2 regions of the Streptomyces sp. NBC_00016 genome follow, and region 1 is predicted to be linked to the other one. Evidence: predicted binding sites of a transcription regulator. Region 1 holds the regulator's gene; the other holds the start of a gene.

What was found. The regulator HspR, encoded in region 1, represses chaperone genes until heat shock. The targets are predictions, from matches to a motif close to TTGAGNNNNNNNNNCTCAA.
Region 2: the regulator HspR is predicted to act here: its motif matches at 1,607-1,625, upstream of lon (endopeptidase La).

The regions. Positions count from the first base shown of each region.
Region 1 covers NZ_CP108304.1:4,777,095-4,784,386, reverse strand. The annotation lists gene grpE (nucleotide exchange factor GrpE) at 1-539, shown strand, start outside; gene dnaJ (molecular chaperone DnaJ) at 579-1,757, shown strand; gene OG933_RS21120 (heat shock protein transcriptional repressor HspR) at 1,763-2,215, shown strand; gene OG933_RS21115 (hypothetical protein) at 2,290-5,277, opposite strand; gene OG933_RS21110 (hypothetical protein) at 5,340-5,912, shown strand; gene OG933_RS21105 (hypothetical protein) at 5,938-6,195, opposite strand; gene OG933_RS21100 (WhiB family transcriptional regulator) at 6,230-7,292, opposite strand, start outside.
Region 2 covers NZ_CP108304.1:3,516,116-3,523,407, forward strand. The annotation lists gene lon (endopeptidase La) at 1-1,584, opposite strand, end outside; gene OG933_RS15395 (GNAT family N-acetyltransferase) at 1,778-2,434, shown strand; gene OG933_RS15400 (DUF5954 family protein) at 2,566-3,585, shown strand; gene OG933_RS15405 (rhomboid-like protein) at 3,625-4,446, opposite strand; gene OG933_RS15410 (spermidine synthase) at 4,662-5,348, shown strand; gene OG933_RS15415 (response regulator transcription factor) at 5,471-6,211, shown strand; gene OG933_RS15420 (ATP-binding protein) at 6,208-7,292, shown strand, end outside.

The sequences.
Region 1 (7,292 bases):
CCGGGGACACGAACCAGACAGCCGGTCTGGTGGCCCAGCTGGACCAGGTGCGCACCGCTCTGGGCGAGCGCACCGCGGACCTCCAGCGCCTCCAGGCCGAGTACCAGAACTACCGCCGCCGGGTCGAGCGCGACCGGATCGCGGTCAAGGAGATCGCCATCGCGAACCTCCTGACCGAGCTCCTGCCCGTCCTCGACGACATCGGCCGTGCGCGCGAGCACGGCGAGTTCGTCGGCGGCTTCAAGTCGGTGGGCGAATCGCTGGAGACCGTCGCGGCCAAGATGGGCCTCCAGCAGTTCGGCAAGGAGGGCGAGCCCTTCGACCCGACGATCCACGAGGCCCTGATGCACAGCTACGCGCCCGACGTCACCGAGACGACGTGCGTGGCGATCCTTCAGCCCGGGTATCGGATCGGCGAGCGCACCATCCGCCCCGCGCGGGTGGCCGTCGCCGAACCGCAGCCCGGTGCACAGGCGGCGAAGGCCGACGAGGCCGAGGCGGCCGACGACAAGGAGAGCGGTGGCCCGGACGAGGGCTGAGCTCGATCGGATGAGTGATGGGGAGGAGGGACGTCGAGGATGAGCACCAAAGACTTCGTCGAGAAGGACTTCTACAAGGTCCTCGGCGTCCCCAAGGACGCCACCGAGGCCGAGATCAAGAAGGCGTACCGGAAGCTCGCCCGTGAGTTCCACCCGGACGCCAACAAGGGCAACGTCAAGGCGGAGGAGCGCTTCAAGGAGATCTCCGAGGCGAACGACATCCTCGGTGACCCCAAGAAGCGCAAGGAGTACGACGAGGCCCGCGCCCTCTTCGGCAACGGCGGCTTCCGCCCCGGTCCGGGCGCGGGCGGCAACTTCAACTTCGACCTGGGCGACCTCTTCGGAGGCGGTGCCCAGGGCGGCGGTGCCCAGGGCGGCTTCGGCGGCGGCATCGGGGACGTGTTCGGCGGCCTGTTCAACCGCGGCGGCCCCGGCGGCACGACCCGTACCCAGCCCCGGCGCGGCCAGGACATCGACACCGAGGTCACCCTGACCTTCACGGAGGCGATCGAGGGCGCGACGGTCCCGCTGCGCATGTCCTCGCAGGCCCCCTGCAAGGCGTGTTCGGGGACGGGCGACAAGAACGGCACTCCGCGCGTGTGCCCGACCTGTGTGGGCACGGGCCAGGTGGCGCGGGGCTCGGGAGGCGGCTTCTCCCTGACCGACCCCTGCCCGGACTGCAAGGGGCGCGGCCTGATCGCCGAGCATCCCTGCCTGGACTGCAAGGGCAGCGGCCGCGCGAAGTCGTCGAGGACCATGCAGGTCCGCATCCCCGCCGGGGTGACGGACGGTCAGCGCATCCGGCTGCGCGGCAAGGGCGCCCCGGGCGAGCGTGGCGGCCCGGCGGGCGACCTGTACGTCGTCGTCCATGTCGGCGCCCACCCGGTGTTCGGCCGCAAGGAGGACAACCTGACGGTGACCGTGCCGGTCACGTTCACCGAGGCGGCACTCGGCGGCGAGATCAAGGTGCCGACGCTCGGCGGGCCGTCCCTGACCTTGAAGCTTCCGCCCGGCACGCCCAACGGCCGCACCATGCGGGCGCGGGGCAAGGGCGCGGTCCGCAAGGACGGCACCCGCGGCGACCTGTTGGTCACCGTAGAGGTGAGTGTTCCGAAGGACTTGTCGGGGAAGGCTCGTGAGGCGCTGGAGGCGTATCGCGAGGCGACCGCGGGCGAGGATCCGCGGGCGGAGCTGTTCGAGGCCGCGAAGGGAGCATGAGAGTGATGGACGGCCGTCGGCGTAACCCGTATGAACTGACCCAGGAGACTCCGGTCTACGTCATTTCGGTGGCGGCCCAGCTCTCCGGCCTGCATCCGCAGACCCTGCGCCAGTACGACCGCCTGGGTCTCGTCTCCCCCGACCGCACCGCCGGCCGCGGGCGCCGCTACTCGGCCCGCGACATCGAACTGCTGCGCACGGTGCAGGCCCTGTCCCAGGACGAGGGCATCAACCTGGCCGGCATCAAGCGGATCATCGAGCTGGAGAACCAGGTGGCCGCGCTCCAGGCCAGGGCCGCGGAGCTGGAAGCCGCGCTGGACGGCGCGGCCGCGGCGATGCAGCAGCGGGAGGCGGCGGTGCACGCCTCCTACCGGCGGGACCTGGTGCCGTACCAGGAGGTGCAGCAGACCAGCGCGTTGGTGGTCTGGCGGCCCAAGCGACAGCAGCCGACGGACTGACACCCGGCGGTACGTATACGAAGGAAGGGGCCCGGAGATTCGTCTCCGGGCCCCTTCCTCGTACTCCACGGCCGTCACTCGCCCATGTCGACGCCCGGCTCCGGCCGCTCGTGACCCGGCGGCTGCTGCTCCGGCTTCCGGACGGGAGCGGGGGGCCGGTTGCCGCCGCCCCGGGGCACGCCCATCTGCCACAGGTGGGAGCCGGGGATGTCCGGAGCGGGGGAGGGGGCCGGTGCGGGCGCCGGGGGTGTCGTCGGGGCCGTGCCCGGGGTCGGGGTCGATGCAGAGGCAGGTCCCGGTGCCGGACTCGGGGCTGGCGTCGGGGTCGGGCCCGGGGCTGTGGCCGATTCGGGGGTGGGGACGGGCTCCGGGTCCGGTTCTCGTACCTGGTCCTGTTCCCGTTGCCGTTCCCGTCCCTGTCCCTGTTCGTGTCCCTGTTCGTGTTCCGGTGCGGGCTTGGCCTTCTCCTGGTGCGGGGTGGCGCTGCCCGTGCCCGCAGCCGGTGGCTTCGCCTCCGTGCCCGTGCCCGTGCCCTTGTCCGTGCCCTTGTCTGTCTCCTTGCCCGTGTCCTGGTTCTGGTCCTGGCTCAGGTCAGGGCGCCGCCAGCGGTCCGGGATCGTCGACAGCCGTCGTACGGCTTCGGGGTCGCCCGCCGCTGCCGCCGCGACGGCGCGTGCGCGCAGGGCGCTCTGGCGGGCGATGGGCGAGAAGCCGGGAGCCGCGTTGCCGGTCTCGGAGGGCAGACCGCGGACGCCCATCCCGTTCAACCGGCCCTGGATTCCCGTCTCCGGGGTGAATATCTCGCGCGGCAGCTGCCAGGAGGCCGCGCCGTCCACGTCGACGCGGTGCTCCCTGCCGTCCACGGTGAAGGTGAGCCCGTAGCCGATGTACTGGTCGTCCTTGTCGAACAGCAGGTCCCCGGAGATCTCCCCACCGCGGTCGCGCACCTCGTCGGCGAGGACCTGGAGGGCGGGCGGAAGGGGGTTGGTGCGGCCGAGGCTGGTGACGTAGCCGTCGCTGCGGGCCACTTTCTGTTCCTTGGTTCCCTTTTCGACGTAGGGGACCTGGAAGCGGGTCTCGCCCTTCTCGTCCTGGTACGTCTCGATGGCCCCGACACGTGCCTCGACGAAGCTCAGACGCTTCTCGCCGCCCTCGCCGTGGCCGAACTTCGCCTCCATCGCCGGGAACTGGACCTGGTGCTGCAGTGCCGGCGGCGGCCTCGAGCCGATGATCGTGACGTGGGCGTCGGGATTCTGGATCAGGATGATCTCCGCGTTGGCGACGGCCGTTCCGCCGGATCCCACGACGATCCACTCCTGGGCGGCGTGCGGGTCGAAACGGCTCTCGGCGACCTCGTCGCCCAGCAGCGCCCGCCCCTGCGCGGCCGTGCGCGCCGCCTCCCACTTCTGCGTCGAGTCGAGAGCGGTGAAGCAGTTGCCCATGCGGGTCTCGTCCGCGGCGCCCAGGCCGGCCGAGAGGGCGTCCTTCAGTTCCGCATAGGAGTTCAGGGCGCCGAGCACGGTACCGGCGTCCGTGCCGCTCCGCTCGGCCCGGGTCAGCCAGGCGCGCATCTCGCCCGCACCGGCGAACCCCTGCCCCTCCAGCTCTCGCAGCCGATCGCTGATCAGCCGGACGGCTTCGCCGCGGCTCTCCACGGCGAGTTCTCCGCGTGGCATTCCCGGTACGAGTTCCGGTGTGAGGCCGGTGGCGATGCTGGGGGTGCCGTCGCAGGCCACCCAGAGGGGGGTCGCGCTCTCCGTGCCGTCCTCGCCCAACGTGCGCACCTCGGCGAGGAGTTCGCCGTTCTGCCCCAGGCGCAGCCGGGCGTGGCCGTTCACCACGTCGCCCTGCGTGGCGAGTTGGTCCTCCCAGACGCGGACGGCGTGGATGGAGATGCGGTGCCGGGGGTCCTCGACCGCCGAGTACGGGTCGACGCCCATCCACTGAGCGAGGTCGCGGTCCTGGTCCGCCGACTGCACGATCCCGGCACCGGGGTCCAGGTGCCAGCGGCCCGCCCCGTCCACCAGCAGCGCCTCCGGATCCCGCCCGGTGAGACTCGCCCCGCCGCCGATCACGACTTTGCGCAGCGGGAGTTGCCCTTCGGCGAGCTGTCCCTCCAGCGTCTGGACGGTGCGCTCGCTGACCTGGGCGCGGTACTCGGCCCACCGCTCGGCGGCCGGCTCCAGCTCGTCGCGGGGAAGCGGCAACCCGTTCTGGTCGTAGCCGGGCATGGGCATGGTGACGTCACGCCGCCCGATGAACGCCTCGACCTGCCGCTCGGCCCGCAGCGCTGCGTCCCGGGACGCCTGGAGCGCGGTGGCGTCGGCGGGGGAGAGGTTCTCCATGGGGTGGGCGAGGGTGGTGAGCAGGCGCCGGGAGCCGGCGGAGAGGAAATCGGCCGACACCCGGTGGCGCACACGTGCCGCCCTCTCCTGGGGGCGGAACGCTTCCTCGTCGCTCATGGCGGCGGTCGGCCGGATGCCGTAGGGATCGAGCAGCGCCGAGAACTGCGCACGCGCTTCCAGCTGCTGCTGTGGGGAAAGATCGGGTGCCGCGCTCCGCGCGGCGAGCCAGTTGAGCTCACCTATGCGGCCTCGGTCCGCTGTGGACAGCTCCTGGTACGCGGGGAGTTCGGCCCCTTCGCGCAGGAGATTGTCCCGTACGGGGGCAAGACCATCGGCGGCGCGTTCGCGCACGGCGGCGAGCTCACCGAGTTCGTGTGCGAGGACTCGTCCCAGCATCGCGGTCGGAAGGCGGTCGGACACACGGATGACGTAGTTCTGCGAGGCGGTGTTCGTCGCCGTGTCGGCGATCGCTCCCGTCGTCAGCGGAATGGCGTCCACCCAGATCTGGGCGGACTCCCCTCGGCTGTCCTGCAACACGAAATACTGACGGCCGTCCTCGGTCTGAGCCGGAGTGAGGGAGGTCAGCCGGTCCCCCAGGACGACGGCCGCCACCGCACCCATGTCCCGCCTCGCGGCCCACACGAGATCTTGCTGCTGCGCGGGTCCGCCCGGCCGGAGCGTGCCCATGACGATCTGCGGATCGGCCGATGTGTCCACGTGATGCCCTCCCCCAGGCTCTGTACATATGCACACCGCACAACAGACTTTAGGATCATCCCATGTTGAGAGCCCGTTCCTCACTCGAAGCGCACCTGTACATGGACCTGCACCCATGCGAGTGCGGGAGCTCCGACTTCGTCCGCCGGCACCGCCTGGAGCAGCGCGGTGACGGCATCCTCGCCGTGTACGAGGGGCCGTGCACCCAGTGCGGCCGCAACCGGAACTTCGCCTTCCTGATGGCCGACGAGATCCCTCCGCCTCCGCCGGCCTTCGGCGGCCCCGGGCCCTCCGAGATCATCGACCCCGGTGAGTTCGTCGAGGTCGCGCACGACATCTCGCGCCGCGCGGGACTGGACATGCTCAACTCACCCGAATCCGAGCACCACAAGTACCGGGGAGCCATGGCGTACGCGCTGGCCGCCTCCGAGGAAGTGGTGAAGTTCATCCCCCCGGGGCAGGACGCGGTTCCCGCCTCCGCCTTCACCTCCGAGGTGGGCAGGGCCCGCTACGAGCGGGAGCCGGCGAAGTTCGACCGCGACATCCTCGAGATGGACATCGACCTCACACGGAAGATCCTCGCCGACATCGACGCGGTCAGCCCTCCGCCCGGGGGGACCGGACCCCGGGCCTGAGGGCGGGCTCGGCGGCGCGGACGGCTCAGCCCAGCTGTTCCGTCGTGCCGTCCGGGTGGATCAGGAGGCGGATCGCGCCGCCGTAGCGGTTGTCGGTGATGGTGGCCGGGGTGGGGGCACCGAGTTGCTGGGCGCGTTGCTGGAGGATCGCCAGGACCACGTCCTGGATGTCGCCGTAGGGCGGGGCGGTGACCGGGACGCCGTCGATCAGGCCGGCGTTGGGGGAGAAGACGTGCACCTGGGCGTCCGCCGTGGCGGGGGGTGTCGGCGTCGGTTCGGTCATCGGGGGTCGGGGTTCCTTCCGGCTCGGTTCCGGCTCAGGCGCTCTTCGCCTCGTCCTGCTCGGGGACGTCCACGGCGACGTCCATGGTGACGTCGACGGTGCGAGCGTACGTGCCTCGGGCGAGGCGCTGAAGACGGCCCGACTTGACGAGGGCGGACAGTACGTTGCTGATCGTCTTCGAGGGGTCGCCGTAGACGCCGGGCGGGAGGGCGCGCAGGACGTCACGGGCCGAGAAGGGGCCGGGGAAGGTCGACACGGCCGTCTCCACGGCCGCCCGGATGCTGGGGGCGCCGGCGGGTGCGAGGGCGGCGGTCCGGCCCGTGCCGGTGGACGTCCTGCCGGTCGGGGCCGGACGCGGCAGGCACGCGCGGATGCCCTGCAGCGCGGTGCGGATCGGCTCCAGGTGGATCTCGTCGTCGACCGAGGCCTCGGTCGCGGCCAGCATGGTCGCCACCTTCTCGATGTTGGCGAGCGAGGAGGCCAGCTCGCGCAGCAGCGGTTCCAGGAAGTCACGGCGCAGGGCCGCGACCGGGTCGGTGGTGGCGAGTTCGACGGAGACCGAGCCGGTGAGGGCGCGGAGCGGGCCGGCGGTGTCCGGGGTGCCGTCGGCGGAGTCGCGGGAGCCTCGGCCCCCTTGCGGAGCCAGTGCCTCCACGGCCTTGCGCGCGGCGCGGATGGTGTCCGGCATCTCCGGCGCGATCTCGCCGCCGGGCACGCTCGCCAGCATCGTGACCAGCTGCTCCAGGCCGGTGAGCGTGGGCAGGGCGGAGCGGATCAGGGGGGCCAGCAGAGCCTGTCGTACGGCCTGGGCGGGATCCTCGTACGAGAAGGCGATCCGCTGCCCGGACTCGGCCGCTGCCATGTCCTCGCTCCTGCTTTCCGGGTGGGTGGGTCTGAGATGGTGGCCGCTGCCGTGCGGCTGCTGTGCCGTGGTGTGCTCGTGCAACTGCCTCGGGATGCCGGGCAACTCGCGTCGTGGCCTGGCCAGTTGGTCCTGGCGTGCGTCGAACGCGTCGAGGATTCGCTCCAGCGTGGGCTGGCCGTGCTCCGCGTCGTGCCGGGCGGCCGTGTCGGTGCTGCGGGAGCGCAGGCGCAGC
Region 2 (7,292 bases), 1.3 Mb from region 1:
CTTGTCCAGGCCCGCCCGCTCCAGCTGGCGCGGGAGCAGGTGGTCGCGGGCGATGACGACCTTCTCGTCCTCGGTGTAGCCGTCGAGGCGGACCAGCTCCATACGGTCGAGCAGGGCCTCCGGGATGGCTTCGAGCACGTTGGCGGTGGCGAGGAAGACCACGTCCGACAGGTCGAGCTCGACCTCCAGGTAGTGGTCGCGGAACGTGTGGTTCTGCGCCGGGTCCAGGACCTCCAGCAGGGCGGCCGCCGGGTCGCCCCGGAAGTCGGATCCCACCTTGTCGATCTCGTCGAGGAGCACCACCGGGTTCAGCGACCCGGCCTCCTTGATCGCCCGCACGATCCGGCCGGGCAGCGCGCCGACGTACGTACGGCGGTGGCCGCGGATCTCGGCCTCGTCGCGGACGCCGCCGAGGGCGACGCGGACGAACTTTCGGCCCATGGCGTGGGCGACGGACTCGCCGAGGCTGGTCTTGCCGACGCCGGGCGGGCCGACGAGCGCGAGCACGGCACCGCCGCGCCGCCCGCCCACGACACCCAGGCCGCGCTCGCCGCGCCGCTTGCGCACCGCGAGGTACTCGGTGATCCGCTCCTTCACGTCGTCCAGGCCGGCGTGCTCGGCGTCGAGGACGGCGCGAGCGCCCTGGATGTCGTACCGGTCCTCGGTGCGCTCGTTCCACGGCAGTTCGAGGACGGTGTCCAGCCAGGTGCGGATCCAGGAGCCCTCCGGCGACTGGTCGCTGGACCGCTCCAGCTTGTCGACCTCCTTGAGGGCCGCCTCGCGGACCTTCTCGGGCAGGTCGGCGGCCTCGACGCGGGCGCGGTAGTCGTCGGACTCCTCGCCCTCCTGCTCGCCGTTGAGCTCGCGCAGCTCCTTGCGCACGGCCTCGAGCTGGCGCCGCAGCAGGAACTCGCGCTGCTGCTTGTCGACGCCCTCCTGGACGTCCTTGGCGATGGTCTCGGCGACGTCCTGCTCGGCGAGGTGGTCGCGCAGCTGCTGGGTGGCGAGCTTCAGACGGGCCACCGGGTCGGCGGTCTCCAGGAGCTCCACCTTCTGTTCGGTGGTCAGGAACGGCGAGTAACCGGAGTTGTCGGCGAGCGCGGAGACGTCGTCGATGGCCTGGACGCGGTCGACGACCTGCCAGGCGGCGCGCTTGCGCAGCCAGGCGGTGGCGAGCGCCTTGTACTCCTTGACGAGTTCGGCGACGTGACCGGGCAGCGGCTCGGGGACGGTCCGGTCGACCCTCGTCCCCTCGACCCACAGCGCCGCGCCGGGCCCGGTGGTGCCGGCGCCGATCTGCACGCGGCCGCGGCCGCGGATCAGCGCGCCCGGGTCGCCGTCGGCCAGCCGGCCGACCTGTTCGACGGTGCCGAGCACACCGGTGCTCGCGTAGGTCCCGTCGAGGCGCGGCACCAGGAGTACCTGAGGCTTGCCCGGTGTTGAACGGGCGGCGGCCTGGGCGGCCTCCACCGCGGCGCGAACGTCGGTGTCGTTGAGGTCCAGCGGAACCACCATGCCGGGGAGCACGACCTCGTCGTCGAGAGGCAGCACGGGCAGGGTGAGCGGAGCGGACGTCGATGCCATGATCTCCCCTTAGGCAGTCAAGTTGAGCTATGCCGACTCAATGCACGTGAGTCTCCGAATGTTCCCCGGGAGGCGGCCCGTTCGCTGTGGGCGATCACGACTGTTCCGGTGGGCGGCTTCGCCCTTACGGTCGGACGTAATGGTTCAACAAGCATTAAGGCTCTTACCGAGCCGCTCTGGGGGGGGGATTCCTGTGGATCGTTTCGTCCAGGCATGGGTGGACGGGTGGGTCGTGTCGCGCGGGGCGGCTCCGCCCGTGGCCGAGCCGTGGGGCTGGACCGTCGACGTGGGAGCGGGGATCCAGCACGCCAGTCGGCACGTGTTCGGCGCGACGGACAGCGCGGTGTCGGAGCCGGCCGTCCGGAAGGTGGCGGGCGCGGTGACCGGGGCCGGCGTGTGGCTGAAGGTGTTCGCCGACCCCGCCGTGGTCGGGCCCTGGCTGGGGCCCGGCTGGTGGATCGACCCCGAGCCCGGCTTCCTGATGACCGCCACGCTCCCCGACGTCGCGCCGGGTTCCGCCCCCGACGGCTACCGGACCCGCACCTGGTCGCGCGGCGGCGTGACCCGCACCATGATCGCCGCCCCGGACGGCTCCCTGGCCGCGCGCGGGCAGATCGCCCCGACCGGCGGCACGGCGGTCGTCGACCAGATCGAGACCTCCCCCGGCCACCGCCGCCGCGGGCTCGGCGCCCTCGTCATGCGGACCCTGCAGCACGCGGCGCTCGCACAGGGCGCCCGGACCGGGGTGCTGGGAGCCACACCACAGGGGCGGGCACTGTACGAGTCACTGGGCTGGCGCGTCGAGTCATCGCTGACCAGCGCGAAGTTCACGGGAGACGCACGGGGGTGACGTCCGGCGGCCGGGAGGGCGCACCCTTCGCCGCCGCACGACGGGGCACGCCCCTCGCGCCCCCTCTCCGTACCCCGCCCACTTCCGGCATTCACCCCGAAGTCACCCGCCGGCCCGACCACAATGCGCGTATGACCGATGACTGGAAGCGACGTCTCGACGCCCTCCACGCCGAACTGGTCCGCCGTGACGACCCCGTCGCCTGGGTGACGGAGGCCGACGCCGTCGAGGCCTCGCGCCGGTATCCGCAGATCGCGCTGCGCGGACCCGTCTTCGGTGTCGCCGCACGGGACCGGACGGCCGCCGAGCCGGGCTGGCGGCTGCTGAAGCCGGTGGTGGACGGCATGCCCCAGCAGGCCCGGGACGGGCTCAACTCGCACCTGTGGTTCAAGGCGAAGGACGGCACCGACGACCCGGCCGCCCGGCGCGAGCTGCTGGCGGCCGTGGCCGTGCTGGAGCGGGCCCCGGCCGACGAGGTGGAGGCGCTGGGCGTGCGCTACCGGGTGGTGCGCGGCGACGAGTTCGCCCGGACCGGCGACGACGGCCTGGAGCCGCCCCGGCCCACCGACCTCGAGCCGGTGAGCCCGTCGTGGGAGGACCCGGGCACCGCCCCGTCGCCGGACGTGGGGTACGTCCTGGACCCCGACCGGGACGAGGGCCCGATGGCGGGCGCCCTCCGGCTGGGCCTGCGCGACTTCACGTACACGGGTGACCGCTTCCCTCCCGATGTGCGCGCGGACTCCGAGTGGGCGGCCCGGACGCACCCGGACGTGGTGCGGCTGCCGGTCGGCTTCTCGGTGGCCGAACGCGACGGGTCCGACTGGACCCCGTGCGGGTCCCTGGCGGCGACCCCGCACGAGGCGCGCCGCTCGCTGTACGAGGGGATGGCCCGCGTCTGGGCGATGCTCTACCGCTTCGACGAGCACAAGAAGGCCCTGTACGCGCGGGCCGCGGAGACGTTCCGGTCGGCCGGCCGGGCCGACGAGGCCAGCGTGGAGGACCGCCTGTTCCGGATCTGCCGTGTCGAGCGGATGGTCCGCCTGGGGCCCGACGGGCCCGAGCCGCCCCGCCCGTCGGACCTCGACGAGTACGGCCCCATGAAGCTCCACCCGACCCTGCACACGGACGGCACGGTCCAGTACGACGACTGACCGGCGGAGACCGGCACCGACCGGCGGTTGAGGTGACGGTCAGCGACCGGGGCGACCGTCAGCGACCGGAGTGACCGTCGGCGCCGGAGTGACGGTCGGCGCCGGGGGAAGCGGCCGGGACCGCGGCAGGCGCCGGAGCCACGGCCAGGTGCCGACACCTATCGCCAGCGCGATCAGGTGTCCCCAGTTCGTCATCGGGTCGGTGAAGGCGATCAGGTCCTGGAGCAGCATCCCGCCGAAGGCGGCGAGCAGCGGCCAGCGCAGCCACGGCCCGAGCAGCCCCGCCAGGGCGCCCACACTCGCGGCGACACCGAAGCTGATGCCGTAGTCGAGGCGGTGCAGCGAACTGTCGGGCAGCCGGCCCACGAGCACCCCCAGGCCCACCGGCACCTCGGTCGCGAGGGTGGCCAGGACATGCCCGAGCAGGAAGACGACGGCCGTACGGACGCCGCCTATGCGCCGCTCCAGCGTCGTCAGGACGGCCAGGAAGCCGAGCGTGAAGGGGGAGGCGAAGCCGCCCGCCACCCAGAGCGCGCTGGCCACCAGCACCAGCACGGGCGTCCGCACCAGATGCGCGACATCGGTGCTGGAGCCCTGGTGCAGGGCGTGCACGAGGGAGGGGCCGACGTGCGCGGTGAGAAAGGAGGTGCCGGCGAGGACGGCCGCGTACGAGAGGGTGAACGGGACGGGGACCCGGTACCGGCGGCGGGGGGCCGCCTCGGCGGGCGGCTCGGCGGGCGGCTCGGCGCGGGGCGGCGGGCGCTGGCCCGGGATGCCGTCCAGCAGCCCGTGGACGTCGGGCAGCGGCGGGCTCGTGGGTGCGGCCGTGCGTTCCACCGTGCGGCGCTCCTTCCGTTCCACCCCACCTTTCGCGCCGCGCCGGTCCGCTGTCTGTGACCGACACCACGCCCGAGCCGATTCACAGCAAGCTCCGAGACTTTCCCCAGCCGGTTCCCACGCGCCCCGAAGCCGCTCGGAAGCCACTCCGAGCCCGTTCCGAACGGCTGTACGTCAACCTCATCCGCCGCCCACGGAAATCCCTCAACAAACCGTCAGGGAAGTGCCAGGATGGGCCGATGCCCATCCCGTACGACATCCCCGACGCGCCCGAAGTGCTGGACCGTCGCGAGGGCCCCTACGGTGAGGTCGTCCTGCGCCGGCACGGGGAGTTGCTCCAGATCATCGCCAACGGCTGCTTCCTGATGGACACCTCGGACGGCCGCTCGGAGCGGCTCCTGGTCGACGCCGCGCTGGACGCGCTGGACGGCCGCCTCTCGCCCGGTCTGCTGATCGGCGGCCTCGGCGTCGGCTTCTCCCTCGCGCATGCCGCCGCCGATCCCCGCTGGGGCGCCGTCACGGTCGTGGAGCGTGAGCGCGCCGTCATCGACTGGCATCTCGACGGCCCACTGGCCGCCCTCTCCGGGGACGCGCTCGCCGACCCCCGGTCGAAGATCGTCGAAGCGGATCTGCTCGACTACGTCAATGAGACATGCGACACGTTCGACGCGGTATGTCTCGACATCGACAACGGGCCCGACTGGACCGTCACCGAGGGCAACGACAGCCTCTATTCCACGGCCGGACTCGCAAGCTGCGCACGGGTGTTGAGACCCGGTGGGGTACTGGCCGTGTGGTCCGCCCGACCCTCTCCGGAATTCGAGGGAACCATGAGGAATGCCGGGTTCCAACAGGTGCGTACCGAAGAGATCCCGGTTGCCCGAGGCGTGCCGGACGCCGTACATCTTGCCGTCCGACCTGGATAGCAAAGCCGTGGTGACTCCCCGTACGCTGCACCCCTGACGCCGATCATTTACGCGTCAACCGCAGTCATGCGCAGACATGGGATCACCCCACTGGTTCCGGAAAGCACACTCAGGGGCGGGCGATGGAGCAGACACACACCGCACACAACAGCACGGCGACGGCGACGCCGGGCGCGCAGCGGCGCGTCCTGGTGGTCGAGGACGACCCGACGATCGTCGACGCCATCGCGGCCCGCCTGCGCGCCGAGGGATTCCTCGTGCAAACGGCGGGCGACGGCCCGGCGGCCGTCGACACGGCAGAGGCCTGGCAGCCCGACCTGCTGATCCTCGACATCATGCTGCCCGGCTTCGACGGTCTGGAGGTCTGCCGTCGTGTGCAGGCCTCCCGCCCGGTGCCGGTCATGATGCTCACCGCGCGCGACGACGAGACCGACATGCTGGTCGGGCTCGGCGTGGGCGCCGACGACTACATGACCAAGCCGTTCTCGATGCGGGAGCTGGCGGCACGCGTGCATGTGCTGCTGCGCCGGGTGGAGCGGGCCGCGATCGCGGCGACGACTCCGCGCAGCGGGATCCTGCGGCTCGGCGAGCTGGAGATCGACCACGCGCAGCGCCGGGTGCGGGTGCGCTCGGAGGACGTGCACCTCACGCCCACCGAGTTCGACCTGCTGGTCTGCCTGGCGAACACCCCGCGCGCGGTGCTCTCCCGTGAGCAGCTCCTCGCGGAGGTCTGGGACTGGGCGGACGCCTCCGGCACCCGTACCGTCGACAGCCACATCAAGGCGCTGCGGCGGAAGATCGGCGCGGAGCGGATCCGCACGGTGCACGGCGTGGGCTACGCGCTGGAGACCCCGACGCCATGAGTTCCGGGCCGGACGGGCCGAGAAGCCCCGGGGAGCCCTGGGGCCGGGTACGGCCGTTCTCGATCAAGACCAAGCTGGGTGCGCTGGTCGTCGTCTCGGTGCTGATCACCACCGGCCTGTCGGTGATCGCGGTGCACACCAAGACGGAGCTGCGCTTCATCACGGTCTTCTCGATGATCGCCACACTGCTGATCACGCAGTTCGTGGCGCATTCGCTCACCGCGCCGCTGGACGAGATGAACACGGTGGCCCGGTCCATCTCGCACGGCGACTACACCCGTCGGGTGAGCGAGAACCGTCGCGACGAGCTGGGCGACCTGGCCCAGACGATCAACGTCATGGCGGACGAGCTGGAGGCGCAGGACCGGCAGCGCAAGGAGCTGGTGGCCAACGTCTCGCACGAGCTGCGCACGCCCATCGCCGGCCTGCGCGCCGTCCTGGAGAACGTCGTCGACGGCATCGCCGAGGCGGACCCCGAGACGATGCGCACCGCCCTGAAGCAGACGGAGCGGCTCGGGCGGCTGGTGGAGACGCTGCTGGACCTGTCCCGCCTGGACAACGGCGTCGTCCCGCTGCGCAAGCGGCGCTTCGAGGTGTGGCCGTACCTGTCCGGGGTGCTGAAGGAGGCCAACATGGTCGCCTCGGCGCGCGCCACGATGGGCTCGGGCGGCAACCACACGCGCACCGACGTCCATCTGCACCTCGATGTGTCCCCGCCCGAGCTGACCGCGCACGCGGACCCGGAGCGGATCCACCAGGTCGTCGCGAACCTGATCGACAACGCGGTCAAGCACAGCCCGCCGCACGGACGGGTGACGGTGAAGGCGCGGCGCGGGCCGCTGCCGGAGTCGCTGGAGCTCGAGGTCCTGGACGAGGGGCCCGGCATTCCGCGCTCGGAGTGGCGCAGGGTGTTCGAGCGGTTCAACCGGGGAGCCGTCCGCCGGCCGCACGGACCGGGCAGCGACGGCGGTACCGGGCTCGGGCTGGCGATCGCCCGCTGGGCGGTCGATCTTCACGGCGGCCGGATCGGAGTGGCCGAATCCGAGCGGGGCTGCCGGATTCTTGTCACCCTTCCGGGAGA